DNA from 4 places in the Bradyrhizobium sp. Rc2d genome. Region 4 is predicted to be linked to each of the others. Evidence: predicted binding sites of a transcription regulator. Region 4 holds the regulator's gene; each other region holds the start of a gene.

What was found. Region 4 encodes PhoB, which activates phosphate uptake and scavenging genes when phosphate is short. Its sites were predicted from a motif close to TGTCATNNANCTGTCAT; they were not measured.
Region 1: the regulator PhoB is predicted to act here: its motif matches at 1,097-1,113, upstream of BLV07_RS29240 (RNA degradosome polyphosphate kinase).
Region 2: the regulator PhoB is predicted to act here: its motif matches at 1,604-1,620, upstream of BLV07_RS26950 (UDP-2,3-diacylglucosamine diphosphatase).
Region 3: the regulator PhoB is predicted to act here: its motif matches at 1,155-1,171, upstream of ugpB (sn-glycerol-3-phosphate ABC transporter substrate-binding protein UgpB).

Annotation. Positions count from the first base shown of each region.
Region 1 covers NZ_FNCU01000029.1:35,920-40,256, reverse strand. The annotation lists gene BLV07_RS29250 (CDP-alcohol phosphatidyltransferase family protein) at 1-270, shown strand, start outside; gene BLV07_RS29245 (P-loop NTPase family protein) at 364-1,041, shown strand; gene BLV07_RS29240 (RNA degradosome polyphosphate kinase) at 1,187-3,379, shown strand; gene ppx (exopolyphosphatase) at 3,395-4,337, shown strand, end outside.
Region 2 covers NZ_FNCU01000024.1:118,219-122,555, forward strand. The annotation lists gene BLV07_RS26940 (PAS domain S-box protein) at 1-341, opposite strand, end outside; gene thiD (bifunctional hydroxymethylpyrimidine kinase/phosphomethylpyrimidine kinase) at 630-1,430, shown strand; gene BLV07_RS26950 (UDP-2,3-diacylglucosamine diphosphatase) at 1,644-2,456, shown strand; gene BLV07_RS26955 (glycosyltransferase family 4 protein) at 2,470-3,513, shown strand; gene BLV07_RS26960 (threonine/serine dehydratase family protein) at 3,576-4,337, shown strand, end outside.
Region 3 covers NZ_FNCU01000004.1:79,333-83,669, forward strand. The annotation lists gene BLV07_RS08145 (CaiB/BaiF CoA transferase family protein) at 1-840, shown strand, start outside; gene ugpB (sn-glycerol-3-phosphate ABC transporter substrate-binding protein UgpB) at 1,226-2,542, shown strand; gene ugpA (sn-glycerol-3-phosphate ABC transporter permease UgpA) at 2,592-3,473, shown strand; gene ugpE (sn-glycerol-3-phosphate ABC transporter permease UgpE) at 3,473-4,321, shown strand.
Region 4 covers NZ_FNCU01000007.1:68,702-73,038, reverse strand. The annotation lists gene BLV07_RS11850 (aspartate aminotransferase family protein) at 1-25, opposite strand, end outside; gene BLV07_RS11845 (GcrA family cell cycle regulator) at 494-1,006, shown strand; gene phoB (phosphate regulon transcriptional regulator PhoB) at 1,236-1,943, opposite strand; gene phoU (phosphate signaling complex protein PhoU) at 1,959-2,675, opposite strand; gene pstB (phosphate ABC transporter ATP-binding protein PstB) at 2,687-3,505, opposite strand; gene pstA (phosphate ABC transporter permease PstA) at 3,502-4,337, opposite strand, start outside.

The sequences.
Region 1 (4,337 bases), on a different contig from region 4:
GTCTCGCGCGACATCATGATCGTCGCCGCCGTGATCGTATCCTGGCTGTTCGACCGGCCGGTCGAGATGAAGCCCTCGAAGGTGTCCAAGCTCAACACTGTGGCCCAAGTGGCGTTCGCGGCCTTGGTGCTGGCCGCACTTGCCTTCGGCTTCAAGCCGCAACCCTATGATATGATCCTGATGGGCCTCGTCACGGTTTTCACGCTCTCCTCGGTGTCGCTCTATCTCGTCGAGTGGCTGCGGCACATGAGCACGATCGAGGCCAAATGAGTTGGGATGCGGCCCCGTAAAAGGCCAACTCCCGCTCGATCAAGTCGAATCTTTTCCAACGAGGCCGGCGCGCCGGCATGGAGCAAGGCAAGCGTGGCAGGCCGCGTTCATCCCCGACAATTGGCGTTTTCGCTTCCGCATGCGGAAAGCCTCAGCCGGGACAATTTCCTCGAGGGCCCCGCCAACGCGGCCGGCCTCGGCCTGATCGACGCCTGGCCAGAATGGCCGAACCGGATCATGTGGCTGGCCGGCCCCGAAGGCAGCGGCAAGAGCCATCTCGCCGCGATCTGGGCCGAGGAGGCTGGCGCCCGCTCGACCACGGCCAACGCCCTGACCGCTGCAGCGGTCCCGGGCGCGCTCGCCACCGGGGCGCTAGTGGTCGAGGACCTCAAGGCGAAAGAATTTGACGAGCGCGCGCTCTTCCACCTGATGAACCTCGCCCGTGAGGATGGCGCCTACGTCCTCTTCACCGGGCGCGAGGTCCCGGCATCGCTCGAGATCGAGCTTCGCGACCTGCGCTCGCGCCTGCGCGCCGTGCCGGCGGTCGCGCTGCTGCCGCCCGACGACCAGCTTTTCCGTGGCCTGATCGTCAAATTCTGCGCCGACCGTCAACTCACGGTGGATGAGAGCGTGGTCAGCTACCTCGCCACTCGCCTGGAGCGGTCCCCGGCCGCCGCCCGGCGGGCTGTGGAATTGCTCGACAGCGAGGCCCTGCGGCTTGGGCGCCCCGTCACCCGGGCGCTGGCCGCCGAGCTGCTTCGGGACGCCTGACCGGCCCCCGCCCGCCTCCGAGGCCGCTTGACGCGGCGGAGCGGCGGAACATCAATGTCATCGAAACGTCATCGCTCTAACACATGCTCCCGCCGGTTTTGCGCGTAAGTCGCAAATTGGGGTGAACTGGATGGATCGACTTCTCATGGACTCTGCGCAAGCCGTTGAAATCAAAGAAAAACCCCCGGAAACCGAGGGCCTGCCGGCGATTGCTTCCAGCCCCGAGCGTTTCATCAACCGCGAGCTGTCCTGGCTGCATTTCAATCGCCGCGTCCTGGAGGAATCGGTCAATCCCAGCCACCCCATGCTGGAGCGGGTACGATTCCTGTCGATTTCAGCGAATAACCTCGACGAGTTCTTCATGGTCCGCGTGGCCGGCATCAAGGCCCAGGTGCGCGAGGGCATTGCCGAGCGCGCCCCCGATGGCCTCACGCCGTCGGAGCAGCTCGCGCTGATCAACCGCACCGTGTCCGAGCTTGCCTCCGACCAGCAGGCGATCTGGCGCGACCTGCGCGGCACGCTCGCCGATGTCGGCATCGTGCTGGTTGAGGGCAAGGACGTCACCAAGGCGGAGCGGAGCTGGATCGAGGACTACTTCCTCAACAACGTGTTCCCGCTGCTGACGCCGCTCGCAATCGATCCGGCCCACCCTTTCCCGTTCATCCCGAGCCTCGGCTTCACCATCGCGCTCCAGCTCACGCGCGCCGCCGACGGCAAGCAGATGAACGCGCTGATCCGCATGCCCGGCAAGATCGACCGCTTCATCCGCCTACCAGCCGAAGGCAGGGCCGTCCGGCTGATTTCGCTGGAACAGGCGACCGCCCTGTTCATCAACCGCCTCTTCCCCGGATACAATCTGCGCGGCCAGGGCGCCTTCCGAATCATCCGCGACTCCGAGCTTGAAATCGAGGAAGAGGCGGAAGACCTGGTCCGCCTGTTCGAGACCGCGCTGAAGCGTCGCCGCCGCGGCTCGGTGATCCGGCTCGAGATCGACGCCAAGATGCCCGAGGAATTGCGGAGCTTCGTCCAGCACGCGCTGTCGGCCGCCGACGACGAGGTGTTCCTGGTCGATGGCGTGCTCGCCATGAACGAGCTTTCGCAGCTCACCCGCATCGACCGTCCCGACCTCGAATTCACCCCCTACGTGCCGCGCCATCCCGAGAGGGTGCGCGAGCATGCCGGCGACGTCTTCGCGGCGATCCGGCAGAAGGACCTCGTCGTCCATCATCCCTATGAATCCTTCGACGTGGTGGTGCAGTTCCTGCAGCAGGCCGCGCGCGACCCAGATGTGGTCGCGATCAAGCAGACGCTATACCGCACCTCCAACAACTCGCCGATCGTGCGCGCGCTCGCCGAAGCCGCTGAGGCCGGCAAGTCGGTGACCGCGCTGATCGAGCTGAAGGCGCGCTTCGACGAAGAGGCCAACATCCGCTGGGCGCGCGACCTCGAGCGCGCCGGCGTGCAGGTCGTCTACGGCTTCCTCGAACTGAAGACGCATGCAAAGCTCTCGATGGTGGTGCGCCGCGAGGGCGGCAGCCTCACGACCTACGTCCATACCGGCACCGGCAACTATCACTCGGTGACCGCGCGCATCTACACCGACCTCTCCTACTTCACCTCGGATCCGACCATCGGCCGCGACGCGGCGCGCGTGTTCAATTTCATCACCGGCTATGCCGCGCCGAGCGATCTTGAGAAGATGGCGGTGTCGCCATTGACCTTGCGCAAGCGCATCATCGAGCACATCCAGGGCGAGACCGCGCATGCACGGCACGGGCGGCACGGCGCGGTCTGGATGAAGATGAACGCGCTTGTCGACCCCGACATCATCGACGCGCTCTACGAGGCCTCGCAGGCCGGCGTCCAGGTCGAGCTGGTGGTGCGCGGCATCTGCTGCCTCAGGCCCGGAATTCCCGGCCTGTCGGAGAACATCCGCGTCAAGTCGATTATCGGACGCTTCCTGGAACACGGCCGAATCTACTGCTTCGGCATGGGCCAGGGCCTGCCGAGCGCGAAAGCGGCTGTGTATATCTCCTCGGCCGACATGATGCCGCGCAACCTCGACCGCCGCGTCGAGGTGCTGTGTCCGCTGCAAAATCCCACGGTGCATCAGCAGGTTCTCGAACAGATCATGGTCGCGAATCTGAAGGATAATGAGCAGAGCTGGCAATTGTTGCCGGACGGGTCCTCAACGCGTATGAAGGCCGCGAAGGGCGAGGAGCCTTTCAACGTCCACAACTACTTCATGACAAATCCGAGTCTGTCTGGCCGTGGAAAGTCGCTCAAGGAATCCTCGCCGCGCCGTCTCACGCGCCGTAATGAACGTCATCCATCCTGATCCCGGATTTTCGACGTGAAGCGGCCGCGCAAGCGCGGCTCCAGCGTCGCGGTCATCGATATCGGTTCCAACTCGGTCCGTCTCGTCGTCTACGAGGCGCTCGCGCGCAGCCTCATTCCGATCTTCAACGAGAAGACGCTGTGCGGCCTCGGGCGCGAGGTGCAGAGCACGGGCCTGCTCGCGCCCGACGCCGTCGACAAGGCCCTGACCTCGCTCAAGCGTTTTCGGGCGCTGTGCCGCGTGATGCAGGTCGGGCGCGTGTTCGCGATTGCGACCGCCGCCTGCCGCGACGCTTCCAACGGCCCCGACTTCATCGCGAAGGCCGAGCGCATCTGCGCCGTGAAGATCGAGATCCTGTCGGGCCAGCGCGAAGCGCGGCTGTCGGCCCTCGGCGTGATCTCCGGCATCCATTATCCCGACGGCATCGTCGGCGATCTCGGCGGCGGCTCGCTCGAGCTGATCGACGTGCGCAGGAACAGCGTACGCAGCGGCGTGACGCTGCCGCTCGGCGGGCTCGCGCTCCAGGACCTCGCGCACAAATCGCTCAAGCGCGCCGACCGCATCGTCCGCGAAGCGATCGACGAGGTGCCGCAGCTAGCCGCGGGCCGCGGCCGCACCTTCTACGCGGTCGGCGGTACCTGGCGCGCGCTCGCGCGCATCCACATCATCCAGAGCGGCTATCCACTCCAAGTGATGCACGGCTATTCGATTCCGGCGGCCGAGGCGCTCGACTTCTCGCGGCGTCTGCGCCGGCTTGCGGCCGCCGACATGCTGGCCGACATCGAGATCGTCGCTGATGCGCGCCGCCCGTTCCTCACCTATGCGGCACTGGTGCTCGAGCACATCATCCGCGTGGCGAAGCCGAAAACCATCGTGTTCTCGACCTTCGGCGTGCGCGAGGGCCTGCTGCACGAGAAGCTGCCGGACTCCGAACGCAACAAGGACGGGCTGATCTGCG
Region 2 (4,337 bases), on a different contig from region 4:
GGCCAGAGCGCAGCGGCGGTCACCACGGACGCGACCGCTGTGGTCGCCTTGACGAGGCCTTCGATGCCATAGATCGGGACCCAAAGCGTGTAGATCGACAGCACATGGGTCAGGCCGCACGCCATGATGAAGATCGCGAACGCCCAGTAGACCCAACCGAATTTGAGGTCGCGCCGCTTGGTGACGAGGATCGCGAGTGCGAACGGGATCGAAAAATAGGCGGCGGCGATGCAGGCGTCGGAAACGACATGGAGCCAGATCAGTTCGGGTTCCCACAACAGGCAAATGCCGTGCGGCGACAGCATCGAGGAGTCGAGGAGACGTTCAAAATAGGCCCACATAATTCCACCCCGGGAAGACGTGCGAGCCGGGGGCGGCTCGCGCGAATGGTGTCGCTGGACGATTCCACCACCTAACGTCTCACTCATCGGTGTGGACGCCAAGGGCGGGTTATCAAGGCTATGGCGAGGCTCGATTTTTCAAGCCCGTCCGACTGCGGGGGCATGCCGCGCCGGTTGCGGGCGCGACGGGCCGCGGCGAATCATGGCGGCGGGCCGTGGCGCTTGCTGCTGTTCCACGGTCGCGCTAGGACAGGCCATGGCGGTGTCCTCAAGCAAATGCATCCCGCGATGACGACCCCGGTCGCACTTACCATCGCCGGCTCCGATTCGAGCGGCGGCGCCGGCATCCAGGCGGACCTGAAGACTTTTGCCGCGCTCGGCGTCTATGGCGCCTCCGCCGTCACGGCGCTGACGGCGCAGAACACGCGCGGCGTCACCGGTATTCACGCGGTGCCGGCGGAGTTCGTCACGGCACAGATCGATGCGGTGTTTTCCGATCTCGATGTCGGCGCGGTGAAGATCGGCATGGTGGCCCAGGCCGCCAGCATCGAGGCGATCGCGGCCGCGCTATCGCGCTGGTCGCCCCGGCACGTGGTGCTCGATCCCGTGATGGTGGCAACATCAGGCGACCGGCTGCTGGCCTCCGAGGCCGTCGAAGCGTTGCGCACGAGACTGATACCGCTCGCCTCGGTGATCACGCCGAACCTGCCCGAGGCCGCCGCGCTGCTCGAGGAGCCGGTGGCGGAAAGCGAGGCCGAGATCGAAAGCCAGGGGCGCCGCCTGCTGGCGCTCGGCTGCCGCGCAGTCCTGGTCAAGGGCGGGCACGGCGAGGGCGCCGAGAGCATCGACTATCTGGTCGATGCCGACAACACCATCGCGCTCGCTGCGCCGCGCCTCGCCACCAAGAACACCCATGGCACCGGCTGCTCGCTGTCATCAGCGGTCGCGGCCGGTCTCGCCAGGGGCGAGGATCTCGAGCAAGCGGTGCGCAATGCCAAGGCCTGGATCACCGCGGCGATCGCGGCCGCCGACCGCTTCAGTGCCGGCCAGGGACACGGTCCGGTCCATCATTTCCACAAGTTCTACTGACGCCGGCTTGGGCAGGCCCGGCGGCCCCTCGTTGCGAAAAAACCTATGCGGTTCCGTATCTTTGCGGAGGCCGCTGTAGCGCCATGTCGCCTGATTGTCGCATGCGACTGATATTCGCGGGGAGGGCGAGGCAAGGCGTGATTCGTATTTGAAGGTGCCTCGAAGGTTCAATCGGTCATCCCCCTGTCACGGGACATTGTTACAGGCTGGCGCATGGGAAGCTACGATGTGAGTGACGAGAGCCCGGAGCGGCGCTTTCGCACGTTGTTCATCTCCGACGTCCATCTCGGAGCCCGCGGTTCTCAAGCCGACCTTCTGCTCGACTTCCTGCGCTACCACGATGCCGACACCATCTATCTCGTCGGCGACATCGTCGACGGCTGGGCGCTGAAATCGAGCTGGCACTGGCCGCAATCGCACAACGACCTGGTCCAGAAGTTGCTGCGCAAGGCGCGCAAGGGCGCCAAAATCATCTACATTCCCGGCAATCACGACGAGTTCTTGCGCAATTATTACGGCACGCATTTCGGCGGCATCGACGTGGTCGAGAACACCGTCCATACCGGCGTCGACGGCAAGCGCTATCTCGTCATCCACGGCGACATCTTCGACCTCGTGGTGCAGAACGCGCGCTGGCTCGCCCATCTCGGCGACAAGGCCTACGACTTCGCGATCCAGATGAATCGCTTGGTCAATTTCTTCCGCCGCCTGTTCGGCGTGCCCTATTGGTCGCTGTCGCAATGGGCCAAGCAGAAGGTTAAGAACGCGGTCAACTATATCGGCGCGTTCGAGCAGGCGCTCGCCGCCGAAGCGCGGCGCCATGAGGCCGACGGCGTGATCTGCGGCCACATCCATTATGCCGTGATCCGCGACGAGGCCGGCATCCGCTACATGAACTGCGGCGACTGGGTCGAGAGCTGCACGGCCCTCGTCGAGCACGACGACGGCCATTTCGAGATCATCACCTGGGCAGATCATTTGCAGAAGCCCGCACAAGTTCCGCAGGTCGCGGCAAGAGCTGCCTGATGAGAGCTGCCTGATGCGCATCCTGGTCGCGACCGACGCCTGGCACCCGCAAGTCAACGGTGTGGTTCGGACGCTGACCAAGCTCGCTGACGCCGCCGAGGGGCTCGGCGTCGCGTTCACGTTCCTGACGCCGCAATCGTTCCGCACCTTCGCGATGCCGAGCTATCGCGACGTACGCCTCGCCATGCCGCGTCCGGCGCGAATTGCAAAGCTGATCGAAGAGGCCCGCCCGGACAGCATCCATATCGCGACGGAAGGGCCGATCGGCCTGATGGTCCGCCGTTATTGCCGCCAGCGCAGGCTGCCGTTCACGACCAGCTTCCACACCCGCTTTCCCGAATATGTCCGCGCCCGCGTGCCGGTGCCGGGCTCGCTGATCTGGCGGGCGCTGCGCCGCTTCCATGCGCCCAGCCGCGCCGTGATGGCGGCAACGCCTGCGCTCGCCCGCGAGCTCGGCGAGCGCGGCTTCGACAATGTCGTGCTGTGGCCGCGCGGCGTCGACACCCATTTGTTCCACCCGCGCGCGATCGACCTCTGTCTGCCGGCGCCGGTATTCCTGTCGGTCGGCCGGGTCGCAGTGGAGAAGAATCTCGAGGCCTTTCTCGATCTCGATCTGCCCGGCACCAAGGTGATCGTCGGCGACGGTCCGGCACGCGCCTCGCTCGAACAGGCCTATCCCGATGCGATCTTCCTCGGCGAGAAGCACGGCGAGGCGCTGGCGGAAATCTATGCTGCGGCCGACGTCTTCGTGTTCCCGAGCAAGACCGACACGTTCGGCCTGGTCCTGCTGGAAGCGCTCGCCAGCGGCCTGCCGGTGGCGGCCTTCCCCGTGAAGGGTCCCCGCGACGTGATCGGCAATGCGCCGGTCGGCGTTCTCGATCGCGATCTGCGCAGCGCCTGCTTCGCCGCGCTCGACATCTCCCGGCAGGACTGCGTCGCGTTCGCCGCGAATTACACCTGGGAGGCTTCGGCCAGGGCTTTCGTGGCTAGCATCGAGGCGGTCGGCGCGGTACTGCCCGGCCGGAACGGGGCGGAACAGCCACGCTTCGTCGCCTGACGGGGAAAATCCTCGCGGGGAGGTGTCTTGCCCGCGGCTCGTCGGCCGCGATAAAGTCGGCCATGACCGAACAGCTCCTCCCGGTCGGCCCCGCCGACATCGACGCCGCAGCGCGCGTGATCGCGCCTTACGCCATCCGCACCCCGCTGTTGTCTTTTCCCGTGCTCAACGAGCGCGTCGGCGCAAAGGTCTTCCTGAAGCCGGAAATGCTCCAGCGCACCGGCTCCTTCAAGTTCCGCGGCGCCTTCAACAAGGTGTTCTCGATTCCGCAGGACAAGCGCGCCGGCGGCGTCGTCGCGTTCTCCTCGGGCAACCACGCCCAGGGCGTGGCGGCCGCGGCAAAAATCCTCGACATGCAGGCGACGATCGTGATGCCGGCGGATGCGCCGCTGTCCAAGCGCGAGCGCACCAAATCCTACGGCGCAGAGGTCGTGCTGTACGATCGCGACCGCGACGACCGCGAGGCGATCTCGCGCGGCATCGCCGAAAAACGCGGCGCGACACTGGTCAAGCCGTATGACGATCCCTTCGTGATTGCGGGGCAGGGCACCGCCGGCCGCGAGATCGCGGAGGACATGGCGGGCCTCGGCCTTGCCCCCGATATCGTGGTGGCGCCGGCCTCCGGCGGCGGCCTGATCGCGGGCGTCGCCACGGCGGTGAAGGCGCGCTATCCGCTCGCCGAAATCGTGGTCGCCGAGCCCGAGGCTTTCGACGATCACGGCATTTCGCTGACCGCCGGCCATCGTGAGCCGCATCCGCCGGCGGGCCGCACCATCTGCGATGCGCTGATGGCCCTGATGCCCGGCGAGATGACGTTTGCGATC
Region 3 (4,337 bases), on a different contig from region 4:
CTCGTGCATTGCCGGATCTGCGGCTTCGGCGCCGACGGCCCGCGCGGCGGCAATCCCGGCTATGACGCCATCATCCAGGCCATGACCGGCATGATTGCGGCGACCGGCTCGCCCGAGAGCGGGCCGATGCGGATCGGCGTGCCACTGGTCGACATCACCACCGGTCTCTATGCGGCGATCGGCATCCTGATGGCGCTGTCGGAGCGGCAACGTTCGGGCCAGGGCCAGTTCCTGGAGACGACGCTGTACGAGACCGGTCTTGCCATCATGCATCCGCACACCGCGAACTATTTCATGCACGGCAAGCCGCCCTCGCTCACCGGCAACGAGCATCCCAACCTCGTGCCCTACGCGATCTTCCCGACGAAAACCGACAACATCTTCATCGGGGTCGGCAATGACGGCACCTTCCGCAAGCTCGCCAAGGAGATCGGCAAGCCCGAGCTCGGCACCGATCCGCGCTTTGCCCGCAACAAGGACCGCATCGCCAACCGCGAGGCGCTGCGCGCCGAGCTTGCGGCCGTGTTCAGCCAGCACGAGGCCGAGCCGCTCTGCAATCGCCTGCTCGCGGCCGGCCTGCCGGCGGGCCCGGTGCAGAAAATCGACCAGGCGCTGACCAACCCGCACACAATCGCGCGCGGAGATATCATCGAGAAGGACTGGTACAAGGGCGTGGCCTCGCCGATCCGGCTCGACCGCAGCAAGCCCAGCCTGCGCCGCCTGCCGCCGAAATTCAGCCAGCACTCCGCGGAGGTGCTGGGCGAGTTCGGCTACTCCAAGGCGGAGATCGACGCGATGGTCGAAAAAGGCGTGGTCTGCGGGCCCGAGCGCAAGCGCTGAGATAAGAGAGATTGAGCGGTGGCGCCGGTCCGCTCCCTCCCCCGCTTGCGGGGGAGGGTTGGGGAGAGGGTGTCTCCAAAACGGGACAATCCCCAAGCGGAGAGAGCCCTCACCCGCGCCTTCGGCGCGACCTCTCCCGCAAGCGGGAGAGGTTTTCGAGTTTGCGGCCGCACGCATTGCCCACGAGCTACCAGCTCTGCTGATCGATCCGCTCGCCGCCAACCAAATGCTGCGGCGCGGTCACACGCACGTCTTCGCCTATTTTCCGGCTTCCCTTTTCCAGCGCTTGCCGCTTTCGTTTCGGCCGCTTACACAGTCATGTGAACGTCATATGGCGCTGCTAGCGCAAGCGCTTCTTTATTGACGGGCAAGGGAGGTTTTCTTGATGGCTCTTCGACATTTTGGTGCGGCTGCGGCTGTTGCAATCACGATTGGCGTGTCGGCCTCGCCGGCCCTGGCCGTGACTGAAATCCAGTGGTGGCACGCGATGACCGGCGCCAACAACGACGTCATCGTCAAGCTCGCGAACGACTTCAACGCATCGCAGAGCGATTACAAGGTGATCCCGACCTACAAAGGCAATTACGCCGACACGATGAACGCCGGCATCGCCGCCTTCCGCGCCGGCAACGCCCCGCACATCATGCAGGTGTTCGAGGTCGGCACCGCGACCATGATGGCCGCGACCGGCGCCGTGAAGCCGGTGTACAAGCTGATGGCCGAGACCGGCGAGAAATTCGATCCGAAGGCCTATCTGCCCGCGATCACCGGCTACTACTCGACCTCGAAGGGCGAGATGCTGTCCTTCCCCTTCAACTCGTCGTCGACGGTGATGTGGGTCAACCTCGACGAGCTGAAGAAGGCCAATGTCGAGATCCCGAAGACCTGGCCTCAGGTGTTCGACGCCGCCAAGAAGCTGCATGACAACGGCCATCCGACCTGCGGCTTCTCCAACTCCTGGGTCACCTGGGTCAATCTCGAGCAGCTCTCCGCCTGGCACAACGTGCCGCTGTCGACCAAGGCCAACGGCCTCGACGGCTTCGACACCGTGCTCGAATTCAACAGCCCGGTCCAGGTCAAGCACCTCGAGAAGCTGGTCGAGCTCCAGAAGGACAAGACCTACGACTATGCCGGCCGCACCAACACCGGCGAGGGCCGCTTCACGTCAGGCGAATGCCCGCTCTATCTGACCTCCTCGGCATTCTTCGGCAACGTCAAGGCGCAGGCCAAGTTCAACTTCACCGCCGTCCCGATGCCCTATTATCCCGACGTGAAGGGCGCGCCGCAGAACTCGATCATCGGCGGTGCCTCGCTCTGGGTCATGGGTGGCAAGTCGGCCGACGATTATAAGGGTGTCGCGAAATTCCTGAGCTTCCTCTCCGACACCGATCGCCAAGTCTACATCCACAAGGCCTCGGGCTATCTGCCGATCACCAAGGCGGCCTATGAGAAGGCCAAGGCCGAAGGCTTCTACAAGGATCAGCCCTATCTCGAGACCCCGCTGCTCGAGCTGACCAACAAGGAGCCGACCGCGAACTCCCGCGGCCTGCGCCTCGGCAACATGGTTCAGCTCCGTGACGTCTGGTCGGAAGAGATCGAGCAGGCGCTCGCCGGCAAGAAGACCGCCAAGCAGGCGCTGGATGCCGCCGTCGAGCGCGGCAACACGATGCTGCGCCAGTTCGAAAAGACCGCCGTCAAGTGAGGCGATCAGCGGCAGGCTGGTAACCCGGCCTGCCGCTCCTGCGGGCATCATGCAAAAGCAAGCCATTTTCCAATCGAAGCTATTGCCCTACGCGCTGGTTGCGCCGCAGCTCGCGATCGTCCTGATTTTCTTCTACTGGCCGGCCTGGCAGGCGGTGATCCAGTCCTTCCTGCTCCAGGACGCCTTCGGTCTTTCGACCAGCTTCGTCTGGTTCGACAATTATCTCGAGCTTCTGAAGGACCGCGCCTATTTCGAGGCGATCGTGCGGACCTTCTTCTTCTCGTTCGCCATCGCAGTCTCGTCGCTGTCGTTTGCACTGCTGCTCGCGGTGATGGCGGACAAGCCGCTGCGCGGCTCGATGCTGTACCGCACGCTCTTGATCTGGCCCTATGCGGTGGCGCCGCCGGTCGTCGGCGTGCTCTGGATCTTCATGCTGCACCCCTCGCTGGGCGTGCTCTCGCGGTACTTGCGCGCCCTCGGCGTCGACTGGAATCCGCTGCTCGACGGCGACCAGGCCGCAACGCTGATCATCCTCGCCGCCGCCTGGAAGCAGATCTCCTACAACTTCCTGTTCTTCCTCGCCGGCCTGCAGAGCATCCCCCGAAGCGTGCTCGAGGCGGCCGCGATCGACGGCGCGCGCCCGATGCGCAGGTTCTGGACCGTGACCTTCCCGCTGCTGTCGCCGACCATCTTCTTCCTGCTGGTCGTCAACATCGTCTACGCCTTCTTCGATACCTTCGGCATCATCGATACCATGACCCGCGGTGGTCCCGGCAAGTCGACGGAAACGCTGGTCTACAAGGTCTATTCCGACGGCCTGCTCGGCGGCAATCTCGGTAGCTCGGCGGCGCAATCGGTGATCCTGATGATCATGGTGATCGTGCTGACGGGGATCCAGTTCCGCTTCGTCGAACGCAAGGTGACCTACTGATGGTCGAGGAAGAAGGCTTTCGGCGCTACGTCGCGCACATCATCCTCTGGATCGGGATCGCGATCGTCGCGTTTCCCGTCTACATCGCGATCGTCGCCTCGACCCAGGACAACGCGCTGATCGCGAACGGGCAGATGTCGCTGCTGCCCGGCGGCCATTTCTTCCAGACCTACTATCAGACCATCTTCGTCGGCACGAGCGGATCGACCCGCGAGCCGGTCGGCAACATGATGCTGAACTCGCTGATAACGGCGCTGCTGATCGCGGTCGGCAAGATCGCGATCTCGATCATCTCGGCCTATGCGATCGTGTATTTCCGCTTTCCGTTCCGGATGCCGATCTTCTGGCTCATCTTCATCACCCTGATGCTACCGGTCGAGGTGCGCATCTATCCGACCTACAAGATCGTCGCCGATCTGCACATGCTCGACAGCTATGCCGGCCTGTCGCTGCCGCTGATCGCATCCGCCACCGCGACGCTGCTGTTCCGACAGTTCTTCATGACGGTGCCGGACGAACTGCTGGAGGCGTCACGCATCGACGGCGCCGGTCCCTTCCGCTTCTTCTGGGACACGCTGCTGCCGCTGTCGCGCACCAACATGGCGGCGCTGTTCGTGATCCTGTTCATCCTCGGTTGGAATCAATATCTCTGGCCGCTGCTGATCACCACCCGCGACGACATGCAGACGATCCAGATCGGCATCCGCAAGATGATCACCACCACCGACGCACTCACCGAATGGCCGATCGTGATGGCAACCGCCGTGTTGGCCATGCTGCCGCCGGTGTTCGTCGTCGTCGCCATGCAGAAGCTGTTCGTGCGCGGCCTGGTCGAGACGGAAAAGTAGGTTCTTGGAAATGAGT
Region 4 (4,337 bases):
GATGCGGCGCGGCGCTGTTGGTCATGACCATCACTTGGATGTTGCATTTGAATGTTGAGACCTGCCTGGCATGCCTTGCGCAGCGCACCATTGACCGGTCCGGAAAACGAAACGTGCCGCCTTTTAAGGGCGGCACGCGGCACTATCTTATGCCTGGCAAGACCGGTGTCAATGCCGCCCGGAAAGCCTCGCGAAACGCTGAATCCGTAGTCTTGCGGTGCCGATTTTGCGGGGTTTTCACCACGGAACATGTGGAAGCGAGTCGGCGGACTCTTGCGCGGGAGTCACGCCATATTGTAGCGTTTGGCCTGTCAGATACGACATCTCGTGCAGCGGTTCTGATCCTCTAAGTCCTCATGTACCGGCGTAAACGTTCGGGCGTCAGTAGCGCGCCCGGCGAGCCTTAAGGGATTCTGGCGGCACGGGTTTTTCAAGGCTTAGGCATTCGCTGTGAGGCCCCAGGATGGCGGCGCGCAGCGAGGGAAAGGGTGCAATGACGGTTTTGACCTGGTCCGACGATCGCGTCGAGCAGCTGAAAAAGCTCTGGGAGGCCGGACTTTCGGCCAGCCAGATCGCGGCCGAGCTCGGCAATGTGACCCGCAATGCCGTGATCGGTAAAGTGCACAGGCTCGGCCTGTCGGGCCGCGCCAAGAGCCCATCTTCGGCCGCGCCGCGGCCGCGCAAGGCGCGCCCAGCACAGCACATGATGCGGGTGACCCGGCCGATCTCGCGCGGCAACACCGCGCTGGCGCAGGCCTTCGAGGTCGAGGTGGAGGCCGAACCGGTCACCTACGACAACGTGGTGCCGATGAGCCAGCGGCTGTCGCTGCTGGAATTGAACGAGGCAACCTGCCACTGGCCGGTCGGCGATCCCTCGAGCCCGGATTTCTTCTTCTGCGGTGGCAGGGCGCTGTCCGGCCTGCCCTACTGTGCCCAGCACTCGCGCGTCGCCTATCAGCCGGCCGCGGATCGCCGGCGCGCGCCGGCCAAGCCGAGCACGCGGTGAGTTCGTTCTGAGATCAAAACGGCAGCCGTCACGCAATGACGGCTCTACAAATCCGATGTCGTCCCGGACAAGCGCGCCTAGATCCGGGACCCATAGCCACCGCAAGCTGTGGTTACGGGGACTCGGAGCTACCTTTTTCGCGCAACAATCACTCCCTGTGGCTATGGGTCCCGGATCTGGGACGACAGTGAGGGTGTGGCAGCCGCCTGCTAAAGCAACACCGCCTAACTTACGTCTGCTCCGCCTTCGCAAACCGATCATCCAGCGCATAGCCGGCGCCGCGGACGGTGCGGATCGGGTCCTGCTCGCGGCCGAGATTGAGCAGCTTGCGCAGGCGGCCGATATGGACGTCGACGGTGCGCTCGTCGATATAGATGTCGCGGCCCCAGACGCTGTCGAGCAGCTGCTCGCGCGAGAACACGCGGCCGGGATGCTCCAGGAAGAACTCCAGCAGGCGATATTCGGTCGGGCCGAGATCGATCGGCCGGCCCGAGCGCGCCACACGGCGCTTGTCGCGATCGAGCTCGATGTCGCCATAGGCGAGCACGGTGGCGAGCCGCTCCGGACTTGCGCGCCGCAGAAGGCCCTTCACGCGCGCGAGCAGCTCCGGCACCGAGAACGGCTTGACGATGTAGTCGTCGGCGCCGGTCGCAAGACCCCGCACCCGCTCGCTCTCCTCGCCGCGCGCGGTGAGCATGATGATCGGGAGCTGCTTGGTCTCGGGACGGGTGCGCAGCCGCCGGCACAGCTCGATGCCTGATAGTCCCGGCAGCATCCAGTCGAGCACGATCAGATCCGGGATGTGTTCCTTGAGGCGGGTGTCGGCGTCGTCGCCGCGCATCACCGTCTCCACGTCATAGCCGTCGCCTTCGAGGTTGTAACGGAGAAGCTCGGTGAGAGCTTCCTCGTCCTCAACCACCATAATGCGTGCGCCCATGTTGTCGTCGCTCCCTCAGGTATTCGGTACCGTCGTGGCGAAGGTCGTCATATCGCCCTTCGGCCGCTTGTCGGTGATCGCCTGACCCTCGATCATGTAGAACACGGTCTCGGCGATGTTGGTGGCGTGGTCGCCGATCCGCTCGATGTTCTTGGCGCAGAACATCAGATGGATGCAGAACGAGATGTTGCGCGGATCCTCCATCATGTAGGTGAGGAGTTCGCGGAACAGCGAGGTGCAGATGGCGTCGACTTCCTCATCGCCCTTCCACACCGCCATTGCCGCCGGCAGATCATGCGCGGCATAGGCGTCCAGCACCGACTTGACCTGCTGCTGCACGAGGTCGGTCATGTGCTCCAGGCCGCGAAACAGTTTTAGCGGATGGAAGTCCGTCTCCAGCGCCGCAACGCGCTTGCCCATGTTCTTGGCGAGGTCGCCGATGCGCTCGAGATCGGTGGCGACGCGCATGGCGCCGACGATCTCGCGCAGATCCACCGCCATCGGCTGGCGACGGGCGATGGTGAGCACGGCGCGCTCCTCGATGCGCTTCTGCAGCGCATCGAGCTCGGCGTCGGTGGTGACGACGCGCTGACCGAGCGCGACGTCGCGGCGGATCAGCGCATCGACGGAATCGACGATCATGCGCTCGGCGATGCCGCCCATCTCGGCGACCAGGCGGGTGAGCTCCTGGAGGTCGGTGTCGAAGGCCTTTGCGGTATGTTCAGTACCCATGTCCCGTCTCCTCAGCCGAACCGGCCGGTGATGTAATCCTGCGTACGCCGGTCGCTCGGCGACGTGAAGATCTTGCTGGTGTCGTCGAACTCGATCAGTTCGCCGAGATACATGAAGGCGGTCTTGTCGGAGACGCGCGCCGCCTGCTGCATGTTGTGGGTGACGATCGCGATCGTGTAGTTCTCGGACAGTTCCTGGATCAGCTCCTCGACCTTGGCGGTCGAGATCGGATCGAGCGCCGAGCAGGGCTCGTCGAACAAGATCACTTCAGGCCGCACCGCGACCGTGCGGGCGATGCAGAGGCGCTGCTGCTGGCCGCCGGAGAGCGACAGGCCCGAGGCGTTGAGCTTGTCCTTGACCTCGTTCCACAGCGCGCCGCCGCGCAACGCCTTCTCGACCCGGTCGTCCATCTCCGACTTCGAGATCTTCTCGTAGAGGCGGATGCCAAAGGCGATGTTCTCGTAGATCGTCATCGGAAACGGCGTCGGCTTCTGGAACACCATGCCGACCCGGGCGCGCAGCAGATTGAGGTCGAGCTTGGGATCGAGGATGTTGGTCTGGTCGAGCATCAGCTGACCGGTGACGCGCTGGCCCGGATAGAGGTCATACATCCGGTTGAAGATGCGCAGCAGGGTCGACTTGCCGCAGCCCGACGGGCCGATGAACGCCGTGACGCGGTTGGTGCCGAGCGTCAGGTTGATGTTCTTCAGCGCGTGATGCTCGCCGTAATAGAAGTTGAGGTTGCGCACCGTCACCTTGGCGGGCGCTTCCGGCAGCGGATGCGAGGCCAGGTGACCGTTGGAACTCACGGATACGGACAGGTCGGTCATTTTGCGGTCCTCTCGGCACCGAGGATGCGGGCGCCAATGTTCAGGGCAAGCACGGTGAGCGTGATCAGCAGTGCGCCGCTCCAGGCGAGCTGCTTCCAATAGGCGTAGGGGCTCTGCACGAAATTGTTGATGGTCACGGGCAGGTTCGCCATCGTCTTGTTCAGGCCGAGGCTGAAGAACTGGTTCGACAGCGCGGTGAACAGCAGCGGCGCGGTCTCGCCGGCGACGCGGGCGGTGGCGAGCAGCACGCCGGTGATGAGGCCGGAGCGCGCGGCGCGGTAGGCGATGCGCTTGATCACCAGCGAGCGCGGCAGGCCGAGCGCGGAGGCCGCCTCGCGCAGCGCGTTCGGCACCAGAAGCAGCATGTCCTCGGTGGTGCGCAGCACCACGGGGATGACGATCACGGCGAGCGCGAGGCTACCCGCGATCGCCGAGAAGCCGCGCATCGGCACCACCACCGCGCCGTAGATGAACAGGCCGATGATGATCGAGGGCGCCGACAACAGGATGTCGTTGATGAAGCGGATCACCGAGGTCAGCTTGTCGTTGCGGCCGTACTCGGCGAGATAGGTGCCGGCGAACAGGCCGAGCGGCGCGCCGATGCCGACGCCGAGCACGGTCATGATCAGCGAGCCGACGATGGCGTTGAGCAGGCCGCCTTCGGACGAGCCGGGCGGCGGCGTGTTCTCGGTGAAGACCTGCAGGTTCAGGCCGCTAAGGCCGTTGTAGAGCAGCGTGATCAGGATCAGCGCGAGCCAGGTGACGCCGAAGGCGGCGGCGGCGATGCAGAGCCCGCGGATGACGATGTCGGTGCGGCGACGGCGTGCGTAAA